One region of the Streptomyces sp. NPDC002886 genome, then DNA from elsewhere that is predicted to be linked to it. Evidence: predicted binding sites of a transcription regulator. Region 1 holds the regulator's gene; the other holds the start of a gene.
The links. The regulator HspR, encoded in region 1, represses chaperone genes until heat shock. The targets are predictions, from matches to a motif close to TTGAGNNNNNNNNNCTCAA.
Positions count from the first base shown of each region.

Region 1 (11,290 bases):
GCCGATGAACTCGGTGTAGAACTCGAACGGCAGGAAGCCGCCGATGATCGGCAGCACCCAGTCGGCCTGGAAGAGCTGGCCGTACGCCTGCACCAGCGTCGGCGGCAGCGTCAGGAAGCCGATCGCGACGAACCAGTGCGCGAAGCCGACGAGGCCCCAGCGGTTCATCCGGCTGTGCCCGAGGAACTCCCGGACCAGGGTGATCGTTCGGGACTTCGGGTCGTCCGTACGGCTGCCTGCCGGTACGGGCTGACCGAGCTTCACGAAACGGTAGATCTGCGCCACGGCTCGGGCGAGCAGCGCGACGCCGACCACGGTCAGGACCAGCGACACGATGATCGCGGCGAGTTGCATGGGAGGGCTCCTCGGGCGGGACTTACTAAGCGGTAACTTATCCAGTCAAGGCTTGAGGTTACCCAGTCCCGACGCCGCAATGTAGCCGAGCGCGCGGTGATCTGCGTCGCTCGCCCCCGCCGTGACGGGCCGCGCCGCCGCAGGGGCCCCGCCGTGTCCGCGCCCGGGCTCCGTCTCAGGGCCGCCCGTGCCGCCAGGCCGCCCGCGGGGTCTGCGCGAGGATCGCCAGGTCCATCCCCAGCCAGTGGTTCTCCACATAGTGCCGGTCCAGCAGGTCCATCTCCTCCCACGGCAGGTCCGAACGCGCGCTCACCTGCCACAGCCCGGTCATCCCGGGGCGTACGAGGAGCCGCTCGGGCCGGTCCGACGCACTGTTCCCGGGGCGCGGCCCGACCAGCGACATCTCGCCCCGCACCACGTTGAGCAGCTGCGGCAGTCCGTCCAGGGCGCACCGCTCCAGCGCCGCCCCGACCCGCCCCTTGCCGACGCGCAGCCGCCAGGCCCGGTACGGCCGCCCGGCCAGACCGGCCGCCGGCTCCCGTACGAGGACGCCCGCGCCCTGGGTCGCGTACAGCAGCCCGGCGGTCAGCAGCAGCGGTACGAGGAACACCCCGAGCAGGAGCGCCGCTCCGGTGAGGTCGAGCACCCGCTTGGCCGACGGCCTGGTCGGCCAAGGCCAAGTTCCAGGCCGCGGCCATGGTCCCGGCCGGGCGGGGAGCGCGAGCAGCTTGTGCATGCCAGCACGGTGCCGTACGGCTCCGGCGGTGCGCGGGTGCCGCGCGGCCGTGGTGCCCCGAATGGCGCCCCTGAGCGTAAGCGCAGCCTAAAGGTTGAGCCCCCTCGACTCACCTCTGTTGACACCGTCGGAGCGGTGATGCACTCTTGAGTCTGTTCCACTCAAGTCAGCTGGAGGAATCAAAATGGCACGTGCGGTCGGCATCGACCTGGGCACCACTAACTCCGTCGTCAGCGTTCTGGAAGGCGGAGAGCCCACCGTCATCACCAACGCCGAAGGCGCCAGGACCACGCCGTCCGTCGTCGCCTTCGCCAAGAACGGCGAGGTCCTCGTCGGCGAGGTGGCCAAGCGCCAGGCGGTCACGAACGTGGACCGGACCATCCGCTCCGTCAAGCGCCACATGGGCACTGACTGGAAGATCAACCTGGATGGCAAGGACTTCAACCCGCAGCAGATGAGCGCCTTCATCCTGCAGAAGCTGAAGCGCGACGCCGAGGCGTACCTGGGCGAGAAGGTCACGGACGCGGTCATCACCGTCCCGGCCTACTTCAACGACTCCGAGCGCCAGGCGACGAAGGAGGCCGGCGAGATCGCGGGCCTGAACGTCCTGCGTATTGTCAACGAGCCGACCGCCGCCGCCCTGGCCTACGGCCTCGACAAGGACGACCAGACCATTCTCGTCTTCGACCTCGGTGGCGGCACCTTCGACGTGTCGCTCCTCGAGATCGGCGACGGTGTCGTCGAGGTGAAGGCCACCAACGGTGACAACCACCTCGGTGGCGACGACTGGGACCAGCGCGTCGTCGACTACCTGGTGAAGCAGTTCCAGAACGGCCACGGCGTCGACCTGTCCAAGGACAAGATGGCGCTCCAGCGTCTGCGCGAGGCCGCCGAGAAGGCGAAGATCGAGCTGTCCTCCTCCACGGAGACCTCGATCAACCTGCCCTACATCACGGCTTCCGCCGAGGGCCCGCTGCACCTGGACGAGAAGCTCACGCGCTCGCAGTTCCAGCAGCTCACCGCTGACCTGCTCGACCGCTGCAAGGCTCCGTTCCACAACGTCATCAAGGACGCGGGCATCAACCTGTCCGAGATCGACCACGTGGTCCTGGTCGGCGGCTCCACCCGCATGCCGGCCGTCGCCGAGCTCGTCAAGGAGCTCACCGGCGGTCAGGACGCCAACAAGGGCGTCAACCCGGACGAGGTCGTCGCCCTCGGCGCGACCCTCCAGGCGGGCGTTCTCAAGGGTGAGGTCAAGGACGTCCTGCTCCTCGACGTGACCCCGCTGTCCCTCGGTATCGAAACCAAGGGCGGCATCATGACCAAGCTCATCGAGCGCAACACCACGATCCCGACCAAGCGGTCCGAGATCTTCACGACGGCCGAGGACAACCAGCCGTCCGTGCAGATCCAGGTCTACCAGGGCGAGCGCGAGATCGCGGCGTACAACAAGAAGCTCGGCATGTTCGAGCTGACCGGCCTGCCGCCGGCCCCGCGTGGCGTCCCGCAGATCGAGGTCTCCTTCGACATCGACGCGAACGGCATCATGCACGTCACTGCCAAGGACCTGGGCACTGGCAAGGAGCAGAAGATGACCGTCACCGGCGGCTCTTCCCTCGCCAAGGACGAGGTCGACCGCATGCGCCAGGAGGCGGAGCAGTACGCGGACGAGGACTCCCGTCGCAAGGAGGCGGCCGAGTCCCGCAACCAGGGCGAGCAGCTCGTCTACCAGACGGAGAAGTTCGTCAAGGACAACGAGGACAAGGTCCCGGCCGACGTCAAGGACGAGGTCGAGGCCTCCATCGCCGAGCTGAAGGAAAAGCTCAAGGGCGAGGACGCCGCCGAGATCCGCACCGCGACCGAGAAGCTCGGTGCCGTCAGCCAGAAGCTCGGCCAGGCGATCTACGCCGACGCCGGTGCCCAGGCCGCCGGTGGCGCGCCGACCGGTGACGCCGGCCAGGCCGACACCAACGACGACGTCGTCGACGCCGAGATCGTGGACGACGAGAAGCCGAAGGGCGGCGCTGCCTGATGTCGGAGGAGACCCCGGGCTTCGACGAGAAGCCCGAAGTCCCCGCCGACGGCACGCCTGACGACGACGCCGCCGAGCCGAAGGCCGCAGCTTCCTCCAAGGAGGAGGCCGCGGCCCCGGCCGGGGACTCCGCAGCAGCACGGGGCGTTCAGGAAACGGCTCTGCTGGCCCAGCTGGACCAGGCCCGCACCGCGCTCGGCGAGCGCACCGCGGACCTCCAGCGCCTCCAGGCGGAGTACCAGAACTACCGCCGCCGGGTGGAGCGGGACCGGATCGCCGTCAAGGAGATCGCGGTCGCGTCCCTCCTGACGGAACTCCTCCCGACCCTGGACGACATCGGCCGGGCGCGGGAACATGGCGAGCTGGTCGGCGGCTTCAAGTCGGTGGCCGAATCGCTGGAGACCGCCGCGGCCAAGATGGGCCTGCAGCAGTTCGGCAAGGAGGGCGAGCCCTTCGACCCGACGATCCACGAGGCCCTGATGCACTCGTACGCACCGGACGTCACCGAGGACACCTGCGTGGCGATCCTGCAGCCGGGGTACCGGATCGGCGAGCGTACGATCCGTCCCGCGCGGGTCGCGGTGGCCGAGCCCCAGCCGGGCGCGGCGCCGAAGTCCGAGGCGGCGGAAGGCGAGTCCGCGTCGGACAAGGACGCGGATGCCCCCGACAAGGGCTGACGCTGCGGCGCCCTTTGCACGACACGCAGGACAAGAAGCGCGAGAGGAGGGACACCGGGGATGAGCACGAAGGACTTCGTCGAGAAGGACTACTACAAGGTCCTCGGTGTCCCGAAGGACGCCACCGAGGCCGAGATCAAGAAGGCGTACCGGAAGCTCGCCCGCGAGTTCCACCCGGACGCCAACAAGGGCGACTCCTCGGCCGAGGAGCGCTTCAAGGAGATCTCCGAGGCGAACGACATCCTCGGTGACGCCAAGAAGCGCAAGGAGTACGACGAGGCCCGCGCCCTGTTCGGGAACGGCGGCTTCCGCCCCGGTCCCGGCGGGGGCGGCGGCTCGTTCAACTTCGACCTCGGCGACCTCTTCGGAGGCCAGCAGCAGGGCGGCGCGGGCGGCGGCTTCGCCGGCGGCGGCCTGGGCGACGTCTTCGGCGGCCTGTTCAACCGCGGCGGCGCCGGCCCGGGTGCGGGAACCCGTACCCAGCCGCGCCGCGGCCAGGACATCGAATCGGAGGTCACCCTCTCCTTCACGGAGGCGGTGGACGGGGCCACGGTCCCGCTCCGGATGTCCTCGCAGTCCCCGTGCAAGGCCTGTTCGGGCACCGGCGACAAGAACGGCACGCCCCGCGTGTGCCCGACCTGCGTCGGCACCGGCCAGGTGTCCCGCGGCAGCGGCGGCGGCTTCTCGCTGACCGACCCCTGCGCGGACTGCAAGGGCCGCGGCCTCATCGCCGAGACCCCGTGCGACATCTGCAAGGGCAGCGGGCGGGCCCGCAGCTCCCGGACCATGCAGGTCCGGATCCCGGCGGGGGTCTCCGACTCCCAGCGGATCCGGCTGCGGGGCAAGGGAGCTCCGGGCGAGCGCGGCGGCCCGGCCGGTGACCTGTACGTGGTCGTGCACGTGGACGCGCACCCGGTCTTCGGCCGCAAGGACGACAACCTCACGGTGACCGTTCCGGTGACCTTCGCGGAGGCGGCGCTGGGAGCCGACATCAAGGTCCCGACCTTGAACGGCCCCTCGGTGACGCTGAAGCTGCCCCCGGGCACCCCCGGCGGCCGCACGATGCGGGCCCGCGGCAAGGGAGCGGTCCGCAAGGACGGCACCCGCGGCGACCTGCTCGTGACGGTGGAGGTCGCGGTCCCGACCGAGCTGAACGACAAGGCCCGCGAGGCCATGGAGCTGTACCGCGAGGCGACGGAGTCCGAGGACCCGCGCTCCGCGCTGTTCGAGTCCGCGAAGGGAGCATGACATGGACGGCCGCCGTAGGAGCCAGTACCAGCTCACCGATGAGACCCCGGTCTACGTGATCTCGGTGGCCGCCCAGCTCTCGGGCCTGCATCCGCAGACGCTGCGCCAGTACGACCGCCTCGGCCTGGTCTCCCCGGGCCGCACGGCCGGGCGCGGCCGGCGCTACTCGGCCCGTGACATCGAACTGCTCCGCACGGTGCAGGCGCTGTCCCAGGAAGAGGGCATCAACCTGGCCGGCATCAAGCGGATCATCGAACTGGAGAACCAGGTCGCCGCGCTCCAGCAGCGCGTGGCCGAGCTCTCGACGGCCGTCGACGGCGCCGCCGCCGTTCTCCAGCAGCGCGAGGCCCAGGTGCACGCCTCGTACCGGCGCGACCTGGTCCCGTACCAGGCTCCGCAGCCGGGCAGCGCCCTGGTCGTCTGGCGGCCGGCGCCGAAGCGGCCGCTGGGCTGAGCGAGCGCACGCACGCGGAGGCCCCGCCCGAACCCTTCACGAAGGGTCTGGGCGGGGCCTCTGTGCGTGTCTACCGGCCGTGGCCGCCCGCAACCCGTCCCGGTCCGTCCCCAGCCGTCAGCGGGGCTACGGCAGCCCCTCGGCGTCCGCGGGGCCCGAGTCGTGCAGGATGCCGGACTCGGCGATGAGGTAGCCCAGCTGGGCCCTGCTGCCGCTGCCCAGGGCGGTGGCCAGTTTGGCGATGTGCGCGCGGCAGGTGCGTACGTTCATGCCCAGGCGCCGGGCGATGGCCTCGTCGACGTGCCCCTCGATGAGGAGGTGGGCGATGGAGCGCTGCACGCCGGAGATCCCGTCCGGGCTGTGCGTGTACGTGACCTTGTCGTTCAGCGGCACGGCCCTGCGCCACAGCTGCTCGAAGACCTTGATGAGGTACTCGATCAGCCCCGGGTGCCGCAGTTCCAGGGCGACGCGCCGATCATGGCTCGCGGGGATGAAGGCCACGGTACGGTCGAAGATCATGAGACGCTCGATGAGCTCCTCCAGTGTGCGGATCTCGACCTTGCCCGTGGAGATCCTGTCCACATAGGCGAGCGTGCCCTGGCTGTGCCGCACGGTGTGCTGGTAGAGCGTACGGATCTTCACCCCGCGGTCGATCATCGGCGAGGCGCGCTCCAGGGACTGGCTGAGGCTGAACGTCGGCCGGGCGCCACCCGGCTGGACGGTCAGGGCCTCGGTGTGACACTCGGAGGTGGCCAGGTCGATGGCGGCGTTGATCTGGTCGAATCCCTCCAGCACCGTGATCGCGTGGGTGTTGGCGGGGCTCCGGGCGCTGAGGGCGAGGAACGGCTCGAAAGCGTCGGTGAGATCCACGGCGGTTCGCCGCCGGTCCTGGATCTCGCGTTCGATCGGGTGGAGCCGCTGGGCGAGCGCCACGGACGGGGGAACCGCGCGCAGTTGGTTCGCGTCGTCCGGGTCGGGGCGCAGCAGAGCGAATTCGAGCAGGCAGGGGGCGTTCTTCACTTCACCGCGGGCGACGCGGCCGGTGCTCAGGGCCGCTGCGTAGAGCCGCGTTCCCTCGGCGCACATCTCCGTGACGGGGTGGTGATGTGTCGGGTTTGTTGTGCTCTGCGGCAAATCTCCACCCCCCAGGGTCCTGAACATGTAAGAACATGATGCATCGTCCCTGTGGCACTGACGTGCCTGAATGAGCCATCGTCTGTCAGTGCGGGGGAGAAGATTCCATCAAGTGAGGACGAAGCCGACCATGTATAAGAGAATGCTTCGCTCGGCGCTTGCCGTTGTTTTCTCCGTCGCCGCGATTTTTGGGGCAGTCGCCGCTGTCAACGGGGGCACGGGAAGCGCTGACACCAGTGCGAGCACGTCCGTCGAGAAGAAGGTCGGGAACGACTTCGGCTGGGACACCATCCCTGCGCAGGTTTCCTGATGACCCCCGACGACCACGGATTCCGCCGTGAGATGGCATCGGCCTACCGCTCCGGCTGGCAGTTCATCGATCTCACCAGTGCCATTCCTTACGCCGGTGACTCGCTGAAGGTCACCCTCTTCGGCCAGCCCATCATCGTGGTGCGGGAAGAGGACGAGGACGTCCGCGCCTACCGCTGTCTGCGTCGTCCCCGGGGCGCGCCGCAGCCCGTCCGCTGCGAGATCCGGTACGGCATGGTCTTCGTCAATCTGGACCAGCGTGACCACCAACTTTTCGAACCCGACTCCGCCGCCACCCCCCGCAGTGCCTGAAGCGATTCCCCTGTCGTCGCAAATCGCTCAGGTGCTACCCCCCACACAGCGGCGCCATCGTGGACCTGACCACGATGGCGCCGCTGTGATGTTCGTGTCCAGTGCTTGAACCGGACGTAGTTGAAGGGGACCCGGCCGAACGGGACGTGGTCCAACGGGACCCGGCCGTACGGGACCCGGTCCGGCGGGGCCTGCGCGACTACGCGCGCCCCATCGCCCGCTCCAGGCTGATCTCCACGACCACCCGGTCCGGGTTCGGCGAGGGCGTCCGCCCGTACCGCTCCGCGTAGCGGCGTACCGCCTCCGCGACCGAGGCCTCGTCGTCACGGACCACCGCGCGGCCCTCCAGGGTCGCCCAGCGCCGCCCCTCCAGCTGGCACACCGCCACCCGGGCCCCGCCCTGCGGGCCGCCCTGCGACGCCAGCACGTTGCGGACCTTCTTGCTGTGCTTGTTGCTGATCACCCGTGCCAGCCCGGCCTCCGGGTCGTACGTCACGCCCACCGGGACCACGTGCGGGCTGCCGTCGGGCCGGTGGGTGGTCAGCGTGCAGATGTGCCGCTCCCGCCAGAAGGCGAGGTACTCCGGCGTCGGGTTGAGTACGTCTTGGGGCGGGCGGGCCGTGCCGGCCGGGCTGGGAGTCGACATGCGCGAAGGGTACGTCCCTCCACCTTGAGTGGAATAGACTCAACTTTGTGCAGGTTACTCATGTAAAGCACACACAGGAGAGGAAGGGAGAAGGCGCACGTGGATGCCGAACTGACCAACCGGAGCCGGGACGCGCTGAACGCGGCCACGACCAGGGCCGTCAAGGACGGGCACGCCGACCTGACGCCCGCACACCTGCTGCTGGCGCTGCTCGCCGGCGAGGACAACGAGAACATCACCGACCTGCTCGCCGCGACCGACGCCGACCAGGCCGCCGTACGCGCCGGAGCGGACCGGCTGCTCGCCGCCCTGCCCAGCGTCACGGGCTCCACGGTCGCGCCCCCGCAGCCCACCCGCGAGCTGCTCGCCGTACTGGCCGAGGCCGACGCGCAGGCCGGGAAGCTCGGAGACGAGTACCTCTCCACCGAACACCTGCTCATCGCCCTCGCCGCCAAGGGCGGTGCGGCCGGCGAGCTCCTTTCAGCCCAGGGCGCGACCGCGAAGAAGCTGCGCGAGGCCTTCGAGAACGCAAGAGGAGGGCGGCGGGTGACCACCCCCGACCCCGAGGGCCAGTACAAGGCCCTGGAGAAGTTCGGCACCGATTTCACGGCGGCCGCCCGCGAGGGCAAGCTCGACCCCGTCATCGGCCGCGACCACGAGATCCGCCGCGTCGTCCAGGTGCTCTCGCGCCGGACCAAGAACAACCCGGTGCTCATCGGCGAGCCCGGCGTCGGCAAGACGGCCGTCGTCGAGGGCCTGGCCCAGCGCATCGTCAAGGGCGACGTCCCCGAGTCCCTGAAGAACAAGCGGCTGGTCTCCCTGGACCTCGGCGCGATGGTGGCCGGTGCCAAGTACCGCGGCGAGTTCGAGGAGCGGCTCAAGACGGTCCTCTCGGAGATCAAGGCCAGCGACGGCCAGATCATCACCTTCATCGACGAGCTGCACACCGTCGTCGGCGCGGGCGCCGGCGGGGACTCCTCCATGGACGCGGGCAACATGCTCAAGCCCATGCTGGCCCGCGGCGAGCTGCGCATGGTCGGCGCGACGACCCTCGACGAGTACCGCGAGCGGATCGAGAAGGACCCGGCGCTGGAGCGGCGCTTCCAGCAGGTGCTGGTGGCGGAGCCGAGCGTCGAGGACACCATCGCGATCCTGCGCGGGCTCAAGGGCCGCTACGAGGCCCACCACAAGGTCGTCATCAACGACAGCGCGCTCGTCGCCGCCGCCACCCTCTCCGACCGCTACATCACCTCCCGCTTCCTGCCGGACAAGGCCATCGACCTCGTCGACGAGTCCATGTCCCGGCTCCGCATGGAGATCGACTCCTCGCCGCTGGAGATCGACGAGCTCCAGCGCTCGGTCGACCGCCTGCGCATGGAGGAGCTGGCCCTGAACAACGAGTCCGACGCCGCCTCGCGCGAGCGCCTGGACAAGATCCGCAAGGACCTCGCGGACAAGGAGGAGGACCTGCGGGGCCTCACCGCCCGCTGGGAGAAGGAGAAGCAGTCCCTCAACCGGGTCGGCGAGCTCAAGGAGCGCCTGGACGACCTGCGCGGCCAGGCCGAGCGCGCCCAGCGCGACGGGGACTTCGACACCGCCTCCAAGCTCCTCTACGGGGAGATCCCGGCCCTGGAGCACGAGCTCGCGGAGGCCACCGAAGCCGAGGCCGAGGTCTCGCGGGACACCATGGTCAAGGACGAGGTCGGCCCCGACGACATCGCCGACGTGGTCGGCGCCTGGACGGGCATCCCGGCCGGCCGCCTCCTGGAGGGCGAGACCCAGAAGCTGCTCCGCATGGAGGAGGAGCTGGGCCGGCGCCTGATCGGCCAGGGCGAGGCCGTGCGCGCCGTCTCCGACGCCGTGCGCCGCACCCGCGCGGGCATCGCGGACCCGGACCGGCCGACCGGCTCGTTCCTCTTCCTCGGGCCCACGGGCGTGGGCAAGACGGAGCTGGCCAAGGCCCTCGCCGACTTCCTCTTCGACGACGAGCGGGCCATGATCCGCATCGACATGTCGGAGTACGGCGAGAAGCACAGCGTGGCCCGCCTCGTCGGCGCCCCGCCCGGCTACGTGGGCTACGAGGAGGGCGGCCAGCTGACGGAGGCCGTCCGGCGCCGCCCGTACAGCGTCGTCCTCCTGGACGAGGTCGAGAAGGCCCACCCCGAGGTCTTCGACGTGCTGCTCCAGGTCCTCGACGACGGCCGCCTCACGGACGGCCAGGGCCGCACGGTGGACTTCCGCAACACGATCCTGATCCTGACCTCGAACCTGGGGAGCCAGTTCCTCATGGATCCGTCCACAGGTGTGGACGAGAAGAAGGCCCGGGTCATGGACGTGGTGCGGGCCTCCTTCAAGCCGGAGTTCCTCAACCGCCTGGACGACCTGGTGGTCTTCTCCGCCCTGAGCGGGGCCGAGCTGGCCCACATCGCCGAGCTCCAGATCGGCCGCCTGGCCCAGCGCCTGGCGGAACGCCGCCTGATCCTGGACGTCACGCCGGAAGCCCTGGCCTGGCTGGCGGAGAAGGGCAACGACCCGGCGTACGGCGCCCGCCCCCTGCGCCGCCTGATCCAGACGGCCATCGGCGACCGCCTGGCCAAGGAGATCCTCGCGGGCGAGGTCCGCGACGGCGACACGGTCCGCGTCTCGGTGGCGGGCGACGACCTTCTGGTCGGCAAGGCGCTGTAGCGACCCGGCGGTAACAAGGCGCTGCAATCCGGCGCAATACCGCCTCAGCCGGGCCTCGGAATCGCCGGGGCCCGGCTTACCGGGGCCCTACTCCTGTCCGCCCGGAGCGGATCGTGGCTGCGGGGGTGGACACGGGGTGGGCGCGATGGGGGAGGATGGCGGCATCCGCACGAAGGGAAGTCACACGGTGAGCATCGACCCGGCCTCGATTCCGAACTTCGGAGGGCAGCAGCCCGATCCGCAGGCCACTGGACCGGCGGGCCCCGTCGTCCCCGACCAGGACCTGGTCAAGCAGCTCCTGGAGCAGATGGAGCTCAAGTACGTCGTCGACGACGAGGGTGACCTCGCGGCGCCGTGGGAGGACTTCCGCACGTACTTCATGTTCCGCGGCGAGGACGAGCAGCAGGTCTTCTCCGTGCGGACGTTCTACGACCGCCCGCACAAGATCGACGAGAAGCCCCAGCTCCTCGAGTCGATCGACGACTGGAACCGCCGCACGCTGTGGCCCAAGGTCTACAGCCACACGCACGACGACGGCTCCGTCCGCCTGATCGGTGAGGCGCAGATGCTGATCGGCACCGGCGTGAACCTGGAGCACTTCGTGTCCTCCACGGTCAGCTGGGTCCGCGCGTCGATCGAGTTCGACAAGTGGCTCGTCGAGCAGTTCGGCCTGGAGAAGGAAGTCGACTCGGCGGCCGACCAG
Region 1 is NZ_JBIAPV010000013.1:263,805-275,094, reverse strand. It holds gene ACFYYB_RS37820 (4Fe-4S dicluster domain-containing protein) at 1-354, opposite strand, end outside; gene ACFYYB_RS37815 (sugar transferase) at 530-1,000, opposite strand; gene dnaK (molecular chaperone DnaK) at 1,275-3,122, shown strand; gene grpE (nucleotide exchange factor GrpE) at 3,122-3,799, shown strand; gene dnaJ (molecular chaperone DnaJ) at 3,860-5,047, shown strand; gene ACFYYB_RS37795 (heat shock protein transcriptional repressor HspR) at 5,049-5,501, shown strand; gene ACFYYB_RS37790 (helix-turn-helix transcriptional regulator) at 5,628-6,662, opposite strand; gene ACFYYB_RS37785 ((2Fe-2S)-binding protein) at 6,945-7,256, shown strand; gene ACFYYB_RS37780 (TIGR03618 family F420-dependent PPOX class oxidoreductase) at 7,456-7,902, opposite strand; gene clpB (ATP-dependent chaperone ClpB) at 8,002-10,587, shown strand; gene ACFYYB_RS37770 (YbjN domain-containing protein) at 10,775-11,290, shown strand, end outside.

Region 2 (11,290 bases), on a different contig from region 1:
CCCTCGATCTTCGGCGCCTGCTGCTCCCAGAAGTTCAGCTGGAGGTCCCGCTCGTGCTGGAGCGCCGTGTCGAACATGCACTGGGTGGACATGACCCGCCCGGTGCGGATCTCGTCCGCCGTCCGGTTGGACATGAGGGTGACCTCGTACCCCTTCGCCTGGAGTCCGAGGGCGAGCTGGAGACCGGACTGGCCGGCGCCGACGACGAGTATCTTGCGCATGTGCACGTTCTCTATTCGGGAGTCGAGTCGAGGGCGTGGCCCACGAGGGTCATCAGGGATTCCAGTACGGTGACCCGGCGCCGCGCGTCCATGATCACGACGGGTACGTGCGCCGGTATGGTCAGCGCCTCCCGCACGTCCTCCGGTTCGTACGCGCGCGTGCCCTCGAAGTGGTTGACGGCCACGGCGTACGGCAGCCCGCAGCTCTCGAAGTAGTCGAGCGCCGGGAAGCAGTCGCGCAGCCGCCGCGTGTCGGCGAGGACGATCCCGCCGACGGCGCCGCGCACCAGGTCGTCCCACATGAACCAGAAGCGTTCCTGGCCGGGGGTCCCGTACACGTACAGGACGAGGTCGTCGTCGAGCGTGACGCGCCCGAAGTCCATGGCGACGGTGGTGGTGTGCTTGTCCGGAGTGGCGGACAGGTCGTCGGTCGGTGCGGCGGCCTCGGTCATCACCGCTTCGGTGCGCAGCGGCCGGATCTCGGAGACGGAACCGACGAACGTGGTCTTGCCCACCCCGAACCCACCCGCCACCAGCACCTTCACGGCGACGGGCGCGCGCGAGCGGTCGTACTGCCAGGGCTGTGCGGGCTCGTCCGGATCGGTGTCCCGATCCGCGGCCGGGCTGGTGGAGAAGAGACCGGTTTCAGAGACGGCGGAGCCCACTGAGCACCCTTTCGAGCAGAGCGCGGTCGGGACGGCCACTGCCGTGCCCGGTCCCGTAGACACGGATCCTGCCCTGGTCGGCGAGGTCGCTGACCAGGACGCGGACCACGCCGAGCGGCAGTTTCAGCAGGGCGGCGATCTCGGCGATCGTCCGCATGCGGCGGCAGACCTCGACGATCGCCGGCATCTCCGGCATCCGGTCGGCCTTGCGCGGCTCGGACACCTTGGTGTCCAGGGCCGCGACGAAGGTCTCGACGTGCAGGACCTGCGTGAAGCGGGTGCGGCCGCCCGTCAGGGAGTAGGGGCGTACACGGGCGGGGCGGCGGTCGGCGCCGCGTATCGGCAGCCGGTCGGAGGCCGGACTCCTCACGGGGTGTTCTCCATCGACTGGCGCAGCTCACTGCGGACTTCGGGGGTCAGGACGTGGCCGGCGCGGCCCACGAACAAGGCCATGTGGTACGCGACGACGCTCATGTCGCAGTCCGGCGTGGCGTGCACGCCGAGGAGCGAGCCGTCGCTGATGGCCATGACGAACACGGAACCGTGCTCCATGGCCACCATCGTCTGCTTGACCGAGCCGCCGTCCATCAGGGCGGCGGCGCCCGTGGTGAGCGAGCCGAGGCCGGAGACGATGGTCGCGAGATCGGCGGACGCGCCGCGGGGGCCCGCTGGTCGGGCGGGTGCGGCGGGGGACGGATTCGGCGTGTCGGGAGCCACCGGATCGGAGGACAGCAGGAGGAGCCCGTCCGAGGACACGACGGCCACCGAGTTGACCCCGGGCACCTCCTCGACGAGGTCGGTCAGCAGCCACTGAAGGTTGCGGGCCTGGGAGCTCAGTCCGTACGTGCTGGACGCGTTCATGTGCGTGCCTCCTGTGCGGTGTCCCCCCGGTCGGTCTGCCCCTGGTCGTGCGGCGGGTCCTGTGGCGGGTCCTGGCGGGAGTCCTGCGCGAGCTCGGCCTCCACGACGCGGCGCCCGTCCTGGGCTCCCCGGTAGAACCCGCCGAGACGGCGGCGCAGCTCGTCGGCGTCCACCCGGCCCGGCACCGGACGCACCTCGTCCCCGCGCCCGGCGGCCACCGTGCGGGGGCTCCGCTTGGGCAGCCCCTTGTCGGTGAGGACCTCCTGCGGCTCGCTCCCCCGCGGGGCGGCGGCCGGGTCCCGGAGCGGCTGCCCGGTGGGCGCCTCGGCCTGCGGCGGTACGCGGAACACCTGCTCGGCGGGTACGTCCCCGGGCGCCTCGGCGGCGGCCGGGACCTCGGCGGCGGCCTCGGCACCGGCCTGGGCCTGCGGCCGTACGCGGAACACCTGCTCGGCCGGCACCTCGACCGGCGCCGGAACCCGGAACACCTGCTCCGTGGGCGGCAGCTGCCCGGCCGGGGGCGCGAACGCCGCCGGAGCGGGCTCCGGCGCCACCCGGGCGGGCGGCTCCGCGAGGGTGTCGTCCGCGTCCGCGGTGTCTTCCGCGGCGCCGTGCGCGGGCTCAGGCTCGGGGAAGGCTGCGGGGGCCGGCTCGGGGAAGGCTCCGGGGGCCAGGGCCTCCGGCTCCGCCTGGAACTCAGGCTCCGCGAGGAACTCAGGCTCCGCGAGCGATTCCGCTTCCGGGTCCGCCTCCGCGAGCGCTTCCGGGCCCGGCTCCGCGAACGCCTCCGGGGCCGGCTCCGCCGGGAAGACGGGCTCCGGCCGGGCCGGGGCCACCGGGGCCTCCGGCTCCGCCGGGCTTTCGGGGGCGGGAGCGGCAGGGCCCCGTAGACGCGAGGGGAGGGTGTTCTCGTTGGCCTCCGCGATCACCCCGGGCAGCTGCAGCGCGGGGGCGCCCGGTGCGCCCATGGCGTGGACCGGGGACGCCGGCGGAGCGACGGGCAGCAGCGCCGCCGGTACGACGACCAGGGCCTCCGTGCCGCCGTGCCGCTGGATGCGCAGCTCCGCGCTCACCCCGTGCCGGGCCGCGAGCCGGCCCGCCACGTAGAGGCCGAGGCCCAGGCCGTGTTCGGACTCGGGCTCCTCGTCGTACGCCTCGGGCGTGGCCAGCCGCTCGTTGAGCGTGGCCAGCCGGTCACCGGTGATCCCGATGCCCTCGTCGACGACGGAGAGCACCACGTCGCCGGAGTCCAGCAGCCACCCGGACACCTTCACCTTGGCGTCCGGCGGCGAGAAGGTCGTCGCGTTCTCCAGCAGCTCCGCCAGCACGTGCGAGATGTCGTCGGCGGCGTGCCCGGCGACCTGCGTGTACGAGGGCAGCGCGCCGAGGTCGACGCGCTCGTAGCGCTCGATCTCGCTGACCGCCGCCCGCATGACGTCGACCAGCGGCACCGGCAGGCCCTGGCCGTGGCCGTGCTCCTGGCCGGCGAGGACGAGCAGGTTCTCGTTGTGGCGGCGCATCACGGTCGCCAGGTGGTCGAGCTTGAAGAGGGTGGAGAGGCGGTCCGGATCCGGCTCCTCGGACTCCAGCTCCTCGATGACGGCGAGTTGGCGCTCGACGAGCCCCAGGGTCCGCAGGGAGAGCGACACGGACGTCGTCGACATGATGCGGCGGTGCTCTTCCAGCCCCGCCCGCAGCTGCGCGAGTTCTTCCTCCAGCGCTTCCCGGCCGGCCGAGAGCGCCTCGTTGCGGCCGATGAGGCGGCGCCGGTCGGCGTCGAGTCCGGCGATCCGGGTGTGCAGGGAGACCGTCTGGTCACGCACCCCGTTGAGGTGGCGCACCACTTCGGCGAACTCGTCGTTGCGGCCTGTGAACCGGACCGGTTCCACCGAGCCCTCCGGCGTGGCCAGCCGGGCCGCGCCGCGCCGCAGGACCGACAGCGGGCGGGTGAGGGAGCGCGCGATGGCGGTGGAGATGCCGAGGGTGACGAGGAACAGCACGCCGAGGAAGGCGACCATGAGCTCCAGCGCGGTCACGTCGTCGTCGCGCAGCGCGGCGAGCGCGGTGGCGCGCTGGCCGGCGAGGGTGGCCTCGACCGAGCGCATCCGGTCGACGCGGGCGGTGAGGGCCGATCCGACGGCGCCGGGGTCGAGCTTGCGGTCGGCGGCGGAAAGGGTCGGCCGGTCGGTGAGCCGCTTGAGGTAGTCGTCGGCCGTCTTGACCTCGGGTCCGGTGACGGTGGCGGTGAGGCTCTGGCGCACGTCGGGACGCGCGGCCCGCGCGAAGTCGTCGAGCGCGCCCTGCTCCCGTACGCGCGCCCGCTGGGCGGCGGCGGTGAGTTCGTCCACGAAGGCGGCGCCCGGCTGCCGGTCGCCACCGGGCACGGACAGTGCGGACAGGAGCAGTCCGCGGGTGGCGGAAGCCTGCTCCGCGGCCTGGCCGAGGGCGGCCAGCGGGCGGGTGGTGACGAGGGCGTCGGTGGCGCGCGGCGGGGTCAGCTCGGTGAGCCGGTCGCCCGGTGCGAGGAGTTCGCCGATGACCCCGGAGTAGGCCTGGTGGGCGGTGAGGGCGCTGTCCCTGCCCTCGATGGCCTCGGTGCGGACCGCTGCGATCCTGCCGAGGGCCTCGGCGAGTTCCTCGTCGGCGTCCGCCTGCACCTCGGCGAGCTGGCGGTCGGTGCCCGCGGCGCGTTGCTGGACCGCGGCGGCCTGCTTGCCCCGGGGGCCGCCGGGGCGGCCCTTGGCCACGTACGCGGTGACGGCGTCGCGCTCGTCCCCGAGCAGGTGGGCGAGGGTGAGGGTCTGCCGGCTCCGGTCGGCGAGGGTGACCAGCTGCTGGGAGTCCTTCAGGTCCGCGGAGGCGGACAGGACGGCGGGCGCTCCCGCCACGAGCACGGCGAGCCCTGCCACGGCGACCCCGATGACCAGCCTGCTGCGCACGCGGACGCGGCGCCCGGTGGGAGCGGCCGCGGCGACCGGGCCGCCGGGGGCTCGTCGGTCGGGTGCGGTGCCGTCGGGTGCGGTGCCGTTCGCGACGGTGCCGTTCTTCCGAGGCCGCTTCTTCTGCACCGGTGCTCGCAATCCTGTTTACGTGTGCTGCTCGTGCTCGTTGCCTGATGCCCGTACGTGTCACGCGGTACGCGCCGCTTGCGCGCGTCCACCGCCGTACCGCCTCAGACCCTCGCAGTGAGTTGGGAAGGGGGCCGCACATCGCCCGCCCGGCCACACGAAGGAGTGAACAGCACGGAGGAGTTGGCGACCAACTCGGCGATCGGCTGTCAGGGCCCGGCCGTGGACGGGTGGTTGAAAGATCGATGCGGCTTTTGGCAGGATGCCCGCCCACATCGCCGAGGGGCGGCCCACGGAACCCGGAAGTCCGCTCCCTCCCCCCTCCCGCCGCTTTGGTCCGTACCTTCCCCGGCCCTTCCCACCCCTACGGAGGCCCGCCCGGGCAGAATGTCCGCATGCGCATCGATCTCTCCTCCGCCCCCGGCAATCCGGAACGCCCCAACGAGGACTGGCTGTCGGCCGCGATCCCCGCCTCGGGCGGCGGAGTCCTGGTCGCCCTCGACGGGGTCACCCCGCCGCCGGGGGAGGTCGGATGCACGCACGGAGTGCCGTGGTTCGCGGCCCGGCTGGGCGGCCGATTGACCGAACTGTCCGGATCGCGCCGGGACATGCCCCTCGACCGCGTCCTGGCGGAGGCCATCCGCGTCACCGCGGACGCCCATCGCGACACCTGTGACCTTTCTCACGTCCGGACCCCGCAGGCCACGGTGGTCGTGGTCCGCTGGGACGCCTCCTGCGTCGAACACCTGGTGCTCTCGGACTCCGTGCTCCTGCTCGAGGCGCCCGGGGGCGAGGTGCGCGCGGTCCTCGACGACCGGCTGGACCGGATCCCGCGCGAGCTGCTGCGTACGGAGGCCTCCGCCGACACGCTGCGCAACGCGGAGGGCGGCTTCTTCACCGCCGCCGCGGACCCGGAGGTGGCCGACCGGGCGGTGACCGGGCGGACGCCGCGCGCGCGGGTCCGGGCGGTGGCGGCGCTCACCGACGGCGCCAGCCGGTGGACGGACACGTTCGGGGAGGGCGACTGGGCCGAATGCCTGGCGGTGCTGCGCAAGGAAGGCGCGCAGTCCCTGATCGACCGGGTCCGCTCGCTGGAATCGGATCCGGGCCGGGCGCACCGCCGCGAAAAGCGCCACGACGACGCGTCGGCGGCTTACGCGGAGCTGTAGGGGTTGCCCCGAGCGCCGGGGGCTCGTGTGTCCCGGTCCGGGGGCTCGTGTGTCCCGGTCCGGGGGCTCGTGTGTCCCGCCCCCGGGGGCTACTCCGCGCCCGCGTTCAACTGGTTGAGCAGCCGCGCCAGTTCCGCCACTTCGCCGCGGTCCCAGTCCGCGAGCTTGCGCATGTACTGCTCGCGCCGGGCGCCCCGGACGCGCAGGAAGCGCTCCCGGCCCTCCTCGGTGAGCCCGACCAGGAAGGCCCGCCCGTCCGCCGGGTCCGGCTCGCGGGCCAGCAGGCCCAGTACCTCCAGGGCCCGAAGCTGCCGGCTCATCGTGGCCTTGCCGACCCCGAAGTACGCGGCGAGCTCGGTCGCCCGCTGCCGTCCGGCGGCTTCCAGCCGTACGAGGAGCCCGTAGGCGGCCGGTTCCAGTTCCGGGTGCAGCTCGCGCGCCATCTCCCCGGAGGAGGCGCGGGCCCGTCGGAGGAAGACGGACAGCTCCCGCTCCAGGGCAAGGAACTCCTGGTCTTCGGTCCCGTGCACGGACGGCTCCTTCGCTGGTGGGTGGGCCACCAGTATTTCGCAGCGGGTACGCCGGGGGCCCGGGGCCCCGCCGGAGCGGGAGACCCCGGGCCCCCGGCCCGCGCGGATGCCCGGCGGGGCGGCCGGTCGACGGCCGGACGGTCGGCGGCCGGACGCCTCGTGCCCGGATCAGGCCGCCGCGGCCACCGGAACCCCGTCCGCGGCCAGGGCCAGCTCCAGGACCTGCCGTACGTCCGTCACCGGGTGCACCGACAGCCCCGCCAGCACCTCCGCGGGAACGTCGTCCAGGTCGGCCTCGTTCCGCTTCGGAATGATGACGGTGGTCAGCCCGGCCCGGTGCGCGGCCAGCAGCTTCTGCTTGACCCCGCCGATCGGCAGGACCCGCCCGGTCAGCGAGACCTCCCCGGTCATGGCCACGTCCGTGCGGACCTGCCGGCCCGACAGCAGCGAGGCCAGCGCCGTCGTCATCGTGATGCCCGCGCTCGGGCCGTCCTTGGGCACCGCGCCCGCCGGGAAGTGGATGTGCACGCCCCGGTCCTTCAGGTCGGCGACCGGGAGTTCCAGCTCGGCGCCGTGGGAGCGCAGGAAGCTGAGCGCGATCTGCGCCGACTCCTTCATCACGTCTCCGAGCTGGCCCGTCAGCGTGAGCCCGGCCGCACCCGTCTCGGGATCGGCCAGCGAGGCCTCGACGAACAGGACGTCACCGCCCGCCCCGGTCACGGCGAGGCCGGTGGCCACGCCCGGTACCGCGGTGCGCCGCTCGGCCGGGTCCTGCGCGGACTCCGGCACGTGGTGCGGCCGCCCGATGAGCGCCCGCAGGTCGTCCGCGCCGATCCGCAGGGGCAGCTCCCGCTCCCCCAGCTCGTGCTGGGAGGCCACCTTGCGCAGCAGCCGGGCGAGGGAACGCTCCAGGGTGCGCACGCCCGCCTCCCGGGTGTACTCGCCCGCCAGCTTGCGCAGCGCGTCCTCCTCCAGGACCACTTCCTCCGCGGCCAGGCCGGCGCGCTCCAGCTGCCGGGGCAGCAGGTGGTCGCGGGCGATGACGACCTTCTCGTCCTCGGTGTAGCCGTCGAGGCGGACCAGTTCCATACGGTCGGCGAGAGCTTCGGGGATGGACTCCAGCACGTTCGCGGTGGCGAGGAACACCACGTCGCTCAGGTCCAGCTCCACCTCCAGGTAGTGGTCCCGGAAGGTGTGGTTCTGGGCCGGGTCGAGGACTTCGAGCAGCGCCGCGGCCGGGTCGCCCCGGAAGTCGGAGCCGACCTTGTCGATCTCGTCGAGCAGGACGACCGGGTTCATGGACCCGGCTTCCTTGATCGCCCGTACGATCCGGCCGGGCAGCGCGCCCACGTAGGTGCGCCGGTGCCCGCGGATCTCGGCCTCGTCGCGGACTCCGCCGAGGGCCACGCGGACGAACTTGCGCCCCATGGCGTGGGCCACGGACTCCCCGAGGGAGGTCTTTCCGACGCCGGGAGGGCCTACGAGCGCCAGCACGGCCCCGCCCCTGCGCCCGCCGACGACGCCCATCCCGCGCTCGGAGCGGCGCTTGCGCACCGCCAGGTACTCGGTGATCCGGTCCTTCACGTCGCTCAGCCCGGCGTGCTCCGCGTCCAGGACGGCGCGGGCTCCCCGGATGTCGTACTCGTCCTCGGTCCGCTCGTTCCAGGGCAGTTCGAGCACGGTGTCCAGCCAGGTGCGGATCCAGGACCCCTCCGGGGACTGGTCGCTGGAGCGCTCCAGCTTGTCGACTTCCTTGAGGGCGGCTTCCCGCACCTTCTCGGGCAGGTCGGCGGCCTCGACGCGGGCCCGGTAGTCGTCGGACTCCTCGCCCTCCTTCTCCCCGCCGAGCTCGCGCAGTTCCTTGCGCACTGCGTCGAGCTGCCGCTTGAGCAGGAACTCGCGCTGGACCTTGTCGACACCATCCTGGACGTCCTTGGCGATGGACTCGGCGACGTCCTGCTCGGCGAGGTGGTCGCTGAGGGCCTTGACCGCCAGCTTCAGCCGCGCGATCGGGTCGGCCGTCTCCAGCAACTCCACCTTCTGCTCGACGGTCAGGAACGGCGAGTACCCGGAGTTGTCCGCGAGGGCCCCGACCCCCTCGATCTGCTGCACCCGGTCCACGACCTGCCAGGCCCCGCGCTTCTTGAGCCAGGTCGTGGCGAGCGCCTTGTACTCCTTGACGAGCTCGGCAACGGCCCCGGGCAGCGGATCGGGGACGACCTCGTCCACCGTCTCGCCCTCGACCCAGAGCGCGGCCCCGGGGCCGGTCGTCCCGGCCCCGATGCGGACCCGGCCGCGGCCCCGGATCAGCGCCCCGGGATCCCCGTCGGACAGCCGCCCCACCTGCTCCACGGTCCCGAGCACCCCGGTACCGGCGTACTTCCCGTCGACCCGGGGCACGAGCAGCACCTTCGGTTTGCCGTCCCCGGCGGCGGCCTGGGCCGCCTCGACGGCGCCCCGCACCTCGGCGTCGGACAGGTCCAGCGGAACGACCATCCCGGGCAGCACGACCTCGTCGTCGAGCGGCAGCACGGGCAGGGTGAGCGTTACGGACGTCGAAGCCATGATGTTCCCTCCGGCAGTGAAGTTGAGCTATGCCGACTCAATGCGCGGGCGCCTCCCGATGTTCCCCAAGCGCCGTTCGCCGGGGGCGAACACTCGTCGCCGGCCGGATGTCCGCATGGCGATCGCGTCGGGCGCCGGACCCGGGTGCCTCGTCATGATGGGCGCATGACGCCCAGCGACGACAAGCACGACAAGCACGCACCCACCGATTCACCGGCGATCGCCCTGCTCAAGGAGGTGGGGGCGGAGACCACCAAGCACTCGGGCGGGACGCTCCTGACCCACCTGCTGCGCGTCGAGGCACTGGTCGCCGCCTGGGGCGGTCGGCCGGCGCTCCGGACCGCGGCCCTGTGCCACGCCTTCTACGGCACCGACGGACTGCCACTGATACTCCTGGACCTTTCCGAACGGGCCCGCCTCACCGAGGCGATCGGTACGGAGGCCGAGGAGCTCGTCTACTTCTACGCGAGCTGCGACCGCAAGGCCTCCTACCCCGGCCTCTCCGCACCGGACGAAGCGTCGGCGGTCTTCCGGGACCGGTTCACGGGCGAGGAGTTCGTTCCGTCCCCTCGGCAGCGCCGCGACTTCGCCGAACTCACGGCGGCCAACGAGCTGGACCTGGCCAAGGTGAACGCGTCCTTCCGCGAACGCAACGGCGCCGGTCTGCTCGAACTGTTCACCCGGTGGTCCCCCCTGCTGTCGGAGCCAGCCCGCCGTGATGTGACCGCCGTGCTCGGCTGACCCGCGCGGGCACCGGCCGTCCGCCCGGCACCCGCCCGGCGGCGGCCCGACCCCCCGGCTCAATTCCCCCGGCTCAACTCCCCGCCACGACCGGCCGGTCCGGGGACGGCACGCCCCATTCGCTCCAGGAGCCGTCGTACACGGCGAGGTCCTCGTACCCGGCGAGGTCCGCGCCGAGGGCGAGCACGCAGGCGGTGACGCCGGATCCGCAGCTGAAGTAGAGCCGTTCCCGCTCGCCCACCGCCGCCCCGAAGGCCGTACGGAGTTCCGCGGCGGGGCGCATCAGGCCGTCGGGGTGCTGGAGTTCGCCGAAGGGGAGGCTGACCGCGCCCGGCATGTGGCCGCCGCGCAGGCCCGGGCGGGGTTCGGGGGCGACGCCGGCGAAGCGCTCGCGGGTCCGGGCGTCCAGCACCGCGGCGGCCGGGTCGGCCAGGGCCGCCGAGACGGCGGCTGCGTCCACCAGCAGCCCGGCGCGGGGCCGGGCCGTGAAGGAGCCGCGCGGGCCCTCGTAACCCGGTCGGCGCCGCTCCACCGGCCGCCCGGCGGCGAGCCACGCGGGCAGCCCGCCGTCGAGGACGGCCACCCGGCCGAAGCCCATGGCGCGCAGCATCCACCAGGCGCGGGCGCTGGAATAGATCCCGGCGCCGTCGTACGCGACGACCGTGCTGGTGTCGTCGACGCCGAGGGCCCGCATCGCCTCGGCGAAGGCGGCGGGGCCGGGCATGGTGTGCGGGGCGGCGGCGGTGTGGTCGGACAGCGCGCCGTCGAGGTCGAAGGGGCGGGCCCCCGGAATCCGCCGGTCCGAGTCGCGGTGCGCCCCGACGGAGGCGTCGAAGACGACGAGTCCGGGCGTCCCGAGCCGCTCCGCGAGCCAGCTCCCGCCGACGAGCGGGCCGGGCGGCACGAGACCGCGGGAGTGGGAGTGGGCTGCTTCCATGAGGCACCTCCGACAGGATCCGACGGGCCCCGGCACGATCGGCGCCCCGCCTCCCATCCTCTCCCCCGCGCCCTCGCGTTCCGCGAACGCCCCTGCTGCGGGAGCGGCTTGCCCGGGCGGGCCGCCCCTCGACCCGGGTGGTTCAACGGGCCGGCATTCCCCCGTGCGGGCTGTTCAGCACCATGGCCAGTGATCCGGCGGCAAGGTAGTCGTGACCCGGGTAGTACTCGATGTGCTGGTGCCCGCCGTCCTCCATCTCCGCCGTGGACCGCAGTTCATCGGCGAGAGCGCCCAATGCCGTGCGGTCGCCCTCGATCAGCAGGGCGCGGCGTGCCGGGTCGACTCCGACGCGGACACCCGATCCGCTGCGGGCCAGGACCTCGACCGAGGTCAGTTCGGTGCCGCCGAAGCTCGGTTCGGTGGAAGCCGAAGCCTCCGTGACGCCGCCCCCCGCACTGAGAGCGCGGGCCACGGCGACCAGCTCCGACGCGCTGCCCGAGAGGTCCACCCCGCCTTCGCCGGGGAAGAACAAC
Region 2 is NZ_JBIAPV010000003.1:434,321-445,610, forward strand. It holds gene ACFYYB_RS14195 (styrene monooxygenase/indole monooxygenase family protein) at 1-221, opposite strand, end outside; gene ACFYYB_RS14200 (ATP/GTP-binding protein) at 233-886, opposite strand; gene ACFYYB_RS14205 (DUF742 domain-containing protein) at 867-1,256, opposite strand; gene ACFYYB_RS14210 (roadblock/LC7 domain-containing protein) at 1,253-1,747, opposite strand; gene ACFYYB_RS14215 (nitrate- and nitrite sensing domain-containing protein) at 1,744-4,815, opposite strand; gene ACFYYB_RS14220 (hypothetical protein) at 5,211-5,984, shown strand; gene ACFYYB_RS14225 (MarR family transcriptional regulator) at 6,074-6,514, opposite strand; gene lon (endopeptidase La) at 6,683-9,079, opposite strand; gene ACFYYB_RS14235 (DUF6817 domain-containing protein) at 9,245-9,820, shown strand; gene ACFYYB_RS14240 (sulfurtransferase) at 9,894-10,757, opposite strand; gene ACFYYB_RS14245 (hypothetical protein) at 10,900-11,290, opposite strand, start outside.
Region 2: a site for HspR is predicted at 9,102-9,120, ahead of lon (endopeptidase La). Genes of this name have one in related genera too.